Regions from separate parts of the Parasphingorhabdus sp. W113 genome, predicted to be linked through region 1. Evidence: predicted binding sites of a transcription regulator. Region 1 holds the regulator's gene; the other holds the start of a gene.
What was found. The regulator LexA, encoded in region 1, represses DNA repair genes until DNA is damaged. The targets are predictions, from matches to a motif close to GTTCCNCNCTTGTTCT.

Region 1 (4,113 bases):
TTGGGTCAGGCGAAACCGCGCGCATTTTTACCGGTGCCCTGATGCCCGAAGGGGCCGATACGGTCGTTCTGCAGGAAAATGTCTCCGTAAACGGGGATCAGATTAGCCTCGAGGCAGATCCTTCCAAAATGCGCGGCCAGCATGTGCGCCATCAAGGGGGTGATTTTCGTGCGGATGACATCGCCTTGGACGCTGGCACCCATTTGCATCCCCGGGCCCTGAGTCATGCCGTCATTGCCGGCCATGCCACCTTGCCGGTCCATCAGGCACCAGCGGTTGCGATCCTGTCTACCGGCGACGAATTGCGCGAGCCGGGCGTTTCTTTGACACCGCACCAGATTCCGGCCAGCAACGATGTCATGCTGTCAGCGATGATGGCCGAAATACCGGTTAAAACGCGTATGATTAGCCGGGTTCCCGATCGCCTGGACACCGTTTGCACCGCGCTCCACAGCGCCCGTGATTGTGACGTCATCGTAACCATTGGTGGCGCTTCGGTCGGCGATCACGACCTCATTGCCCCGGCCTTTGACCGGCTCGGGGGCCAAACCGATTTCTGGAAGATTGCAATGAAGCCCGGCAAGCCGCTCATGGCCGGCAAACTCGGAAATTCAATAGTAATAGCATTGCCCGGCAATCCCGGATCCGCCTTTGTCACAGCCACGCTGTTTCTTTTGCCCTTGCTCCGTTTCATGGCCGGCGCCAAAAAATATCTCCCGCACACAGGTTCGGCCCGGACGACGGCGGACCTACCGCCAACCGGTCAACGCGCCGAGTTTCTCCGGGCCTTTGTCGACGGCGACATGATTACCCCCTATGCCAGTCAGGACAGCGCCAAATTGTCGGTTCTGGCAGCCGCCAATGCGTTGCTCATCCGTCCGGCCCATGCCGACCCCGTCGCCGAAGGGAAAGCAGTTTCTTTCATTGCGATTTAGGCGAAACGGATGGGGAACAGATAAGACTTGACTTATCCCGGTTTGTTTCATAATTGTTCTGTATTCGTTCTCTATATAGGACCGTAGCATGCTGACACCCAAACAACATGAACTGCTCTGTTTCATTCATAATCGATTGGAAGAATCGGGTGTATCCCCGTCTTTTGAAGAGATGAAAGACGCACTGGGCTTGAAATCGAAATCGGGTGTGCACCGGCTGATCAGTGCATTGGAAGAACGTGGCTTCTTGCGGCGCCTTCCCAATCGTGCACGGGCACTGGAAGTGATGAAATTACCCGAAGGCGGTGCGCTGAAATCGGCCCCGTCCAACGTCGTCAGCTTGGCAGCAGAGGCACCAAAACCGGCACCGATGCAGGAAATCCCCGTCGCCGCCAATGATGTTATCGAAATCCCCCTCCACGGCAAAATTGCTGCCGGTGTGCCGATCGAGGCGCTTGAAGGCCAGTCGGCGCTCAGTGTACCGGCGGCGCTTTTGGGTTCCGGCGAGCATTATGCGCTGGAAGTATCCGGCGATTCCATGATCGATGCTGGCATATTGGACGGCGACTATGCGCTGATCCAGCGGACGGAAACGGCACGCAACGGCGAAATCGTCGTGGCCTTGGTCCACGAAGAGGAAGCGACGCTGAAATATCTGTTCAAGGATAGCGGTCAGGTGCGGCTTGATCCTGCAAACCCGGCCTATGAACCGCAGGTCTTCGGGCCTGACGAAGTCCGTATCCAGGGCAAGATGGCTGGGTTGTTGCGTCGTTACAATTAGCAAGCTGGCCTCTTAGGGGGCTTTCAGAGTTTCTCTCTGGATGCCCGCCGGATCGACCACCGGGTCGCGGACCGGAAGCGGGTCACGCGGCTTTAGCCGGATCCAATGATGGCGACCGGTGCGCTGCAGGACGGTCAGAACCTTTCTTTTCGACAAATCGACTGTCATGCCGCCGGTTTGCGCGAGCAAAACCTTGTCCGCCTTGAACCAGCGCGGCTGGCAGCTCGCTGGCAAACGGCGTTCGCTGATCACGATATCGGCTCTGCGGCAGGCGGCGGACAAGGAAAGAGCCGGAATATAGTAGGAACTCCGCGTGGCAAGGATGATCCACTCATGACCAGAGCGATCCTCAACTGTCACCGCGCAGCTGTCGGCGTTGCAGTCCGCACCGGGCCAGTCTTCCAAGGCGGTTGCGGCCTCTGAAATTGCGGCGTTTTCCAGTATCATGTCCCGGATAAAATCACCGCTGCGATTGCGCAACATCGCTAGCTCTCCTGCTTTGGACCGAATAGCCAGATGGCGGCCATCGCCCGTAATATAGAGATCGGGTGGATGACCACTGGCCACCATGGCTATGCCGAATGCCACTGGAACAGCGCCCCAGAACCGCCACGCACCGCGCCACAGCGCCAGCCAGAGACCACCGGCAATCATCAAGCCGAAAGCGCCATGCGCCATAGTTGATATCAGGGTTACCGAACCGGGACGACTGGACACGAAATGGGCCAGCCAGAGCAAGCTATTCAAGGCGTTTTCAGCGGCGAACCATAGCGGCGCCCCCCACCCGATACTGTCGAGGGCGAGCGCCAGTGCAATCAAGGGCATGATCACGAACGTGGTCAGCGGGATCGCAACGACATTGGCCAACGCGCCGTAGACACCGGCCTTGTGAAAATGAAACAAGGCAATCGGCATCAACACCAGTTCGACCAGCAATCCGGTCAGGAACAGCGCCAGTATGAAGCGCCCGATCCGCTTCGCAAGCCGCTCTTCCCGCCGCAGGAATAGCGCTTTGATACGCGGATGCTCGTGCATCGCGATTATTGACGTAACGGCTGCAAAACTGAGCTGAAAGCTGGGACCAATGAGGGATTCAGGCCAGAACAGCAGGACGAGCAGTGCGCCGGCGGCGACCATCCGCAAGGTAATGGCGCTGCGCCCGATCAGCATCGCCATGAGCACCAGCAAGGCCGCGACACAGGCCCGGATCGTCGGCACCTGCGCGCCTGTCAAAAAAGTATAGGCAAGGGCCGCAACAGCCGCACAACCCGCAGCGATGAGCGGCAGTCTGACGCGTACCGCCCATCCGGGAACGAGCGCCAAGATGCGCAGCACCAGAATGTAGACAGCACCGACAACGGCTGTAACATGCAGACCGCTGATCGAGAGGAGATGAGCCAATCCGCTGTGGCGCATGGCGTCGGCATCCGCCTCGCCAATCGCGCCGCGATCACCGGTCGCGAGCGTTGCGCCAATGGCCCCTGCCCCCTCTGCCATTTGCTGCTGGACGTGGCGGGACAATTCCCGGCGATATCGGGCAAAGGCGAAAATCGGTTTGGCGCGGGACACGACCGTGACATTGCCGAGCAATTGTCCGGTCGCGCCCAATCCGAGAAACCAGGCCCGCCGGGAAAAGTCATAGGCCCCCGGTAACGCGGCCATCGCCGGGGGCATCAGACGCGCCCGCAAAGTGATCACCGATCCCGCCGGCAAGGATTGCGGCATTTTCACCAGCGGGACGTTGACCCGGACCCGCGGAGGGATATCCGATGTGCCAGCGGTTCGCAGCGTCAGGCGCACCTGATCGCGCGCCAGAACAATCTCCGATCGCTCAACCGCAGCGGTAAACGTGGCCACGATAGGTCGCTCTGGCACCGGCCCGGCTACCGTGACAGACCGCAGCCAAATCAGCGCACAGCCCGCAGCCGTCACCGTCACAAAGATGAGCAGAGCCCTTGCGGTCCGGCTATGGCCTGCTGCGCTTTTGACAGATAAGGCCAACCCGCCACAACCGAGCAGAAAACCGCACCAAAGACGCCAGTCGGCGAGCAGGAACCAGATCGTGATTCCCAGTCCCAGCGCGACCGGCGCCCACAGCGCCAGTTGATCACGCTCTTTGTCCAATTGAACTTCAAGCCATTCGAAAATCGCCCAAATTCCAAGATATTCAAGCAATTGTCGTCGGTGAAACGCCATGCTAAGGGGCAGATCAATTAAACCGGCCCTGACCCGCATTCCGAATGATTTGGAAAAGGCGCTGTCAGCATCCGGATCCTTTTCATTCCGCATTTTTCGGGCTTAACACAGGAATTTTTCGACCGTGAATCCAGATCCCAATCGAACAGTGGTAACGCGCTTTGCGCCGTCACCTACCGGTTTCCTTCATATCGGCGGCGC
Region 2 (4,113 bases), 870 kb from region 1:
CAGGATCTGCTTCAGCGTCCCGGCGGCGACGACATCACCGCCATGCACGCCGGCACCCGGGCCCATGTCGACGACATAGTCGGCGGTGCGAATGGCATCCTCGTCATGTTCGACAACGATCACCGTATTGCCCAGATCGCGCAGGCGTTTGAGTGTGGTCAGCAACCGGTCATTGTCGCGCTGGTGCAGACCAATGCTGGGCTCGTCCAGCACATAGAGCACGCCGCTTAGCCCTGATCCGATCTGGCTGGCCAGCCGGATGCGCTGGCTTTCGCCGCCCGACAGCGTGCCGCTGGTCCGGTCGAGATTGAGATAGTCCAGTCCGACATTGTTCAAAAAGCCCAGCCGTTCGATGATTTCCTTGAGGATCGGCTCGGCAATCTGCTGCTGCGTCTGGTCGAGCTGATCCGCAAGACCATTGAAAAACGCAAGGGCGTCGCCAACGCTGCGGCGGGTCGGGATGCTGATATCTTCGCCGGCAATCTTGACCGCGAGTGCCTCGGGCTTGAGCCGGGCGCCGTGACAGGTTTCGCAAGGGGCGGCGGCCTGAAACTTCGCGAGCTCTTCGCGCATCCAGGCGCTTTCGGTCTGCAGCATCCGGCGGGTCAGATTGCCGACCACGCCTTCAAACGGCTTTTTCACTTCATAGCTCTTGCGGCCATCCTGAAAGCGCAATGTGACCGGCAGCCCCTGGGTGCCGTTGAGGATGATATCGCGATGATGTTCGCTGAGATCCTGCCACGGGGTGTCGAGCGAAAATTCGAAATGCTTCGCGAGGCTGCCGAGCACCTGCATATAGTAAGGGCTCGGCGGGTTAGACTTGGCCCAGGGTACGACCGCCCCCTGTTTGATCGACAAAGCCGGATTGGGCACGACCAGCTGGGTATCGAAATGGAGCTTCTCGCCAAGACCATCACAGGCCGGGCAGGCGCCTTGCGGGGCGTTGAACGAGAACAGGCGCGGCGCGATTTCCTCGATTGTGAAGCCGCTGACCGGGCAGGCGAAGCGCTCGGAAAAGACAATCCGGTTGTCGGGCAGTCCGGTGCCTTTCATCTTGGTGCCGGTTTCGGCTTCGGCGCGGCCGGGGACAATCCCCTCCGCCAGGTCGACAAAAGCGAGCCCGTCGGCCAGCCGCAAGGCGGTTTCGAAGCTGTCGGCAAGCCGGGTTTCCATGCCATCCCGCACGACCAGGCGGTCGACCACGACCTCAATGTCATGTTTCAATTTCTTGTCGAGCTTGGGGGTTTCCTCGATATCGTAAAATTCGCCGTCGACGCGCACCCGTGTGAAGCCGGCTTTTTGCCATTCGAGCAATTCCTTGCGATATTCCCCCTTGCGCCCGCGGACGACCGGCGCGAGCAGGTAGAAGCGGGTTTTTTCGGGCAGCGCCATGACCCGATCGACCATCTGGCTGACCGTCTGGGCGGTAATCGGCTCTCCGGTCGCCGGCGAATAGGGCACCCCGGCCCGCGCCCAGAGCAGGCGCATATAGTCATAAATCTCGGTGACCGTGGCGACGGTCGAACGCGGATTGCGCGATGTGGTCTTCTGTTCGATCGAAATCGCCGGGGAAAGCCCCTCGATATGCTCGACATCCGGCTTCTGCATCATCTCGAGAAATTGCCGGGCATAGGCGGACAGCGATTCGACATAGCGCCGCTGGCCCTCGGCATAGATGGTGTCGAACGCTAGCGACGACTTTCCGCTGCCGGAAAGCCCGGTAATAACGATCAGCTTGTCGCGCGGAAGGTCGATATCGACGCCCTTGAGATTATGCTCGCGGGCGCCTTTGACTTTGATGTGGGTAAGACTCATGCGGTCGTCTTGCCGAAGAAAAAGAGGAGAGTCCAGCGGGTCATTGGGTCGTATAATGTTCTATATATGTTCTTTTGGCAAGTGCGGATTGTTCGTGCGGTTGAAATATTGTTTTAAGTCGATAAAAATCCCCTGTCCGCGGTCGAAGGCTGTTCCCGGTTTGTCGAAATCGGGTGCTGCTGCTGCCAGTGGTCGGCTAAACCGGGTACAGGCCGCAAACCGCTCCGTCTCCTTCACAGATGGCGGGACGGGGACTGGCTGCAAAAAGGGGGATGGCACCGCATGATAAAAGTGGTTGGTGATTTGGCATGTCGGGAATTTTTGCCTACCGCATGGGCAAGCTCCTTTTCCCGAAATATTGTCCGGAGCGTCGTTCCCCTAATCAGCGCTCTGATCGCAACTATTTTGGTGTCGTCCCCTGTTTACGCGGCCAGTCCGGCCGCGTTTATCGCTATCCAATCCGCATCGCCTGCGGCAACCACCGATCAGGCCGCTCCGGCACCGGCACCGCCGCCGCAGACGCCCGCGCCGCCGTGCACCGCATCCGCATATCGGGCGTTTGATTTCTGGATTGGTACCTGGGACGTGACACCGGCCGGCCAGGACAAACCGACGGCGGTCAACCGGATCAGCGCGCAGCATGGCGGCTGTGTCATCCGCGAAGATTATGCAACCGCGGGCGGCTATACGGGCATGAGCATGAGTTTCTATTACGGGGCCCGCAAAATCTGGCACCAGACCTGGATGGGCGCGGATGGCACGGCGCTGTTCGTCGCCGGCGGGCTCAATGCCGATGGCGCGATGGTGCTGAGCAATGCCAACTGGCCCGGCTATGTCGCGGGGTCGCCGATCAACCGCGTCACCTGGACGCCCAATGCGGATGGCAGCGTTCGCCAGCACTGGCAGACGTCATCTGATAACCGAGCGACCTGGTCGACGGTGTTTGACGGCCTTTATGTGAAACGTCCGGCAGAATAGGCGCCGGTTCAGCCGCGTTCCTGGGCCATCAGATCGCGCACAAATCCGATCAGTCCAGTCTGCCGTGACCGCCGCATGCGCTCGGTGGCGAGGATCGTCTGGACCCGCGCGAAACAGGCGTCGAGATCATCATTGATCAGGACATAGTCATAGCCATCCCAATGGCTGATTTCGCTGGCTGCGCGCTGCATGCGGCTGTCGATAATCTCGGTGCTGTCCGTGGCCCGGCTTTCGAGCCGCGCGCGCAAGGCGACCAGTGACGGCGGGAGAATGAAAATGCGGACGACATCCTCGCCCGCGCGCTGATACAATTGCTGCGTGCCTTGCCAGTCAATGTCAAACAGCACATCCTGGCCGTCTTCAAGGCTTTTCTGAACCGGCGCCGCGGGTGTCGCATAGCGATTGCCAAAAACCGTCGCATATTCGAGAAAGGCATGATCCGCGACCATCTCTTCAAATTCGTCGCCATTGACGAAATAATAGTCCTTGCCATGTTCTTCGCCGGGCCGCTGTTGCCGCGTGGTGACGGAAACCGACATTTCGATCTGGTCATCGGATTCCAGCAGCATCCGCGCGAGGGTGGATTTTCCGGCGCCGGATGGCGAGGACAGCACGAACAAAAGTCCGCGGCGGCTCAATACGAGATGCTTGTCTTCGGGCGAATGGGATGAAATATCGTCGGCCATAGCGGCTATTGGCCGAGAACGACCGGCGGCGTCAAGACCGTTATCGGCCTGGCTGGCGAGATGATGTGATGACAGGCGGGAATTTTCTCTTTATCAAATAGTTGTTGCGGCTTTCGCCGCGTTTGAGGATGCCGATCAAGACCATGTTGCAGGGCCGCGTCAGTACAATATTCTTCTCGGTCGGTATCACCATCATGATCGGTTGGCTGTTTTATGTCGGCAAGGACATCATCCTGCCGATCGTCACGGCGGTGATCCTGTTGCAGATCCTCTATGCCGCCAGCGCCGCGGTGGCGCGCTTGCCCGGTCTCGGGCGGACGCCGATGTGGGTGCGCGCAACCCTGGCCTTGCTCGGCGTATTGTTCCTGTTTTTCGCGATGACCCGGATGCTGGTGGCCAGCTTGCAAACCCTGGTACCATCGCTGCCGCGCTATCAGAATAATCTCGAAAATCTCTTTGCCGCCTGGTTTCCGCAACAGCCGGAAGAAGTGGCCGCACCAAAGCCGGAAATGGCTGACATGATGGCCTCGCCGTCGCTGATCCTGGACCGGAGCAGCGAAGCGGTGATCAAGGCGGTCAGCGAATTTGCCAATAATCTGCTGACGGAAATCGATATTGCCGCGATCGCGCAGTC

Region 2: uvrA (excinuclease ABC subunit UvrA) is a predicted target of LexA. The motif match lies at 1,873-1,888, and genes of this name have one in related genera.

What each region holds. Positions count from the first base shown of each region.
Region 1 covers NZ_CM146328.1:1,633,775-1,637,887, reverse strand. Annotated here, with positions in the region: gene ACZ1GS_RS07770 (molybdopterin molybdotransferase MoeA) at 1-935, shown strand, start outside; gene lexA (transcriptional repressor LexA) at 1,024-1,716, shown strand; gene ACZ1GS_RS07760 (ComEC/Rec2 family competence protein) at 1,729-4,005, opposite strand; gene gltX (glutamate--tRNA ligase) at 4,037-4,113, shown strand, end outside.
Region 2 covers NZ_CM146328.1:764,819-768,931, forward strand. Annotated here, with positions in the region: gene uvrA (excinuclease ABC subunit UvrA) at 1-1,815, opposite strand, end outside; gene ACZ1GS_RS03655 (hypothetical protein) at 2,221-2,793, shown strand; gene gmk (guanylate kinase) at 2,802-3,479, opposite strand; gene ACZ1GS_RS03665 (AI-2E family transporter) at 3,608-4,113, shown strand, end outside.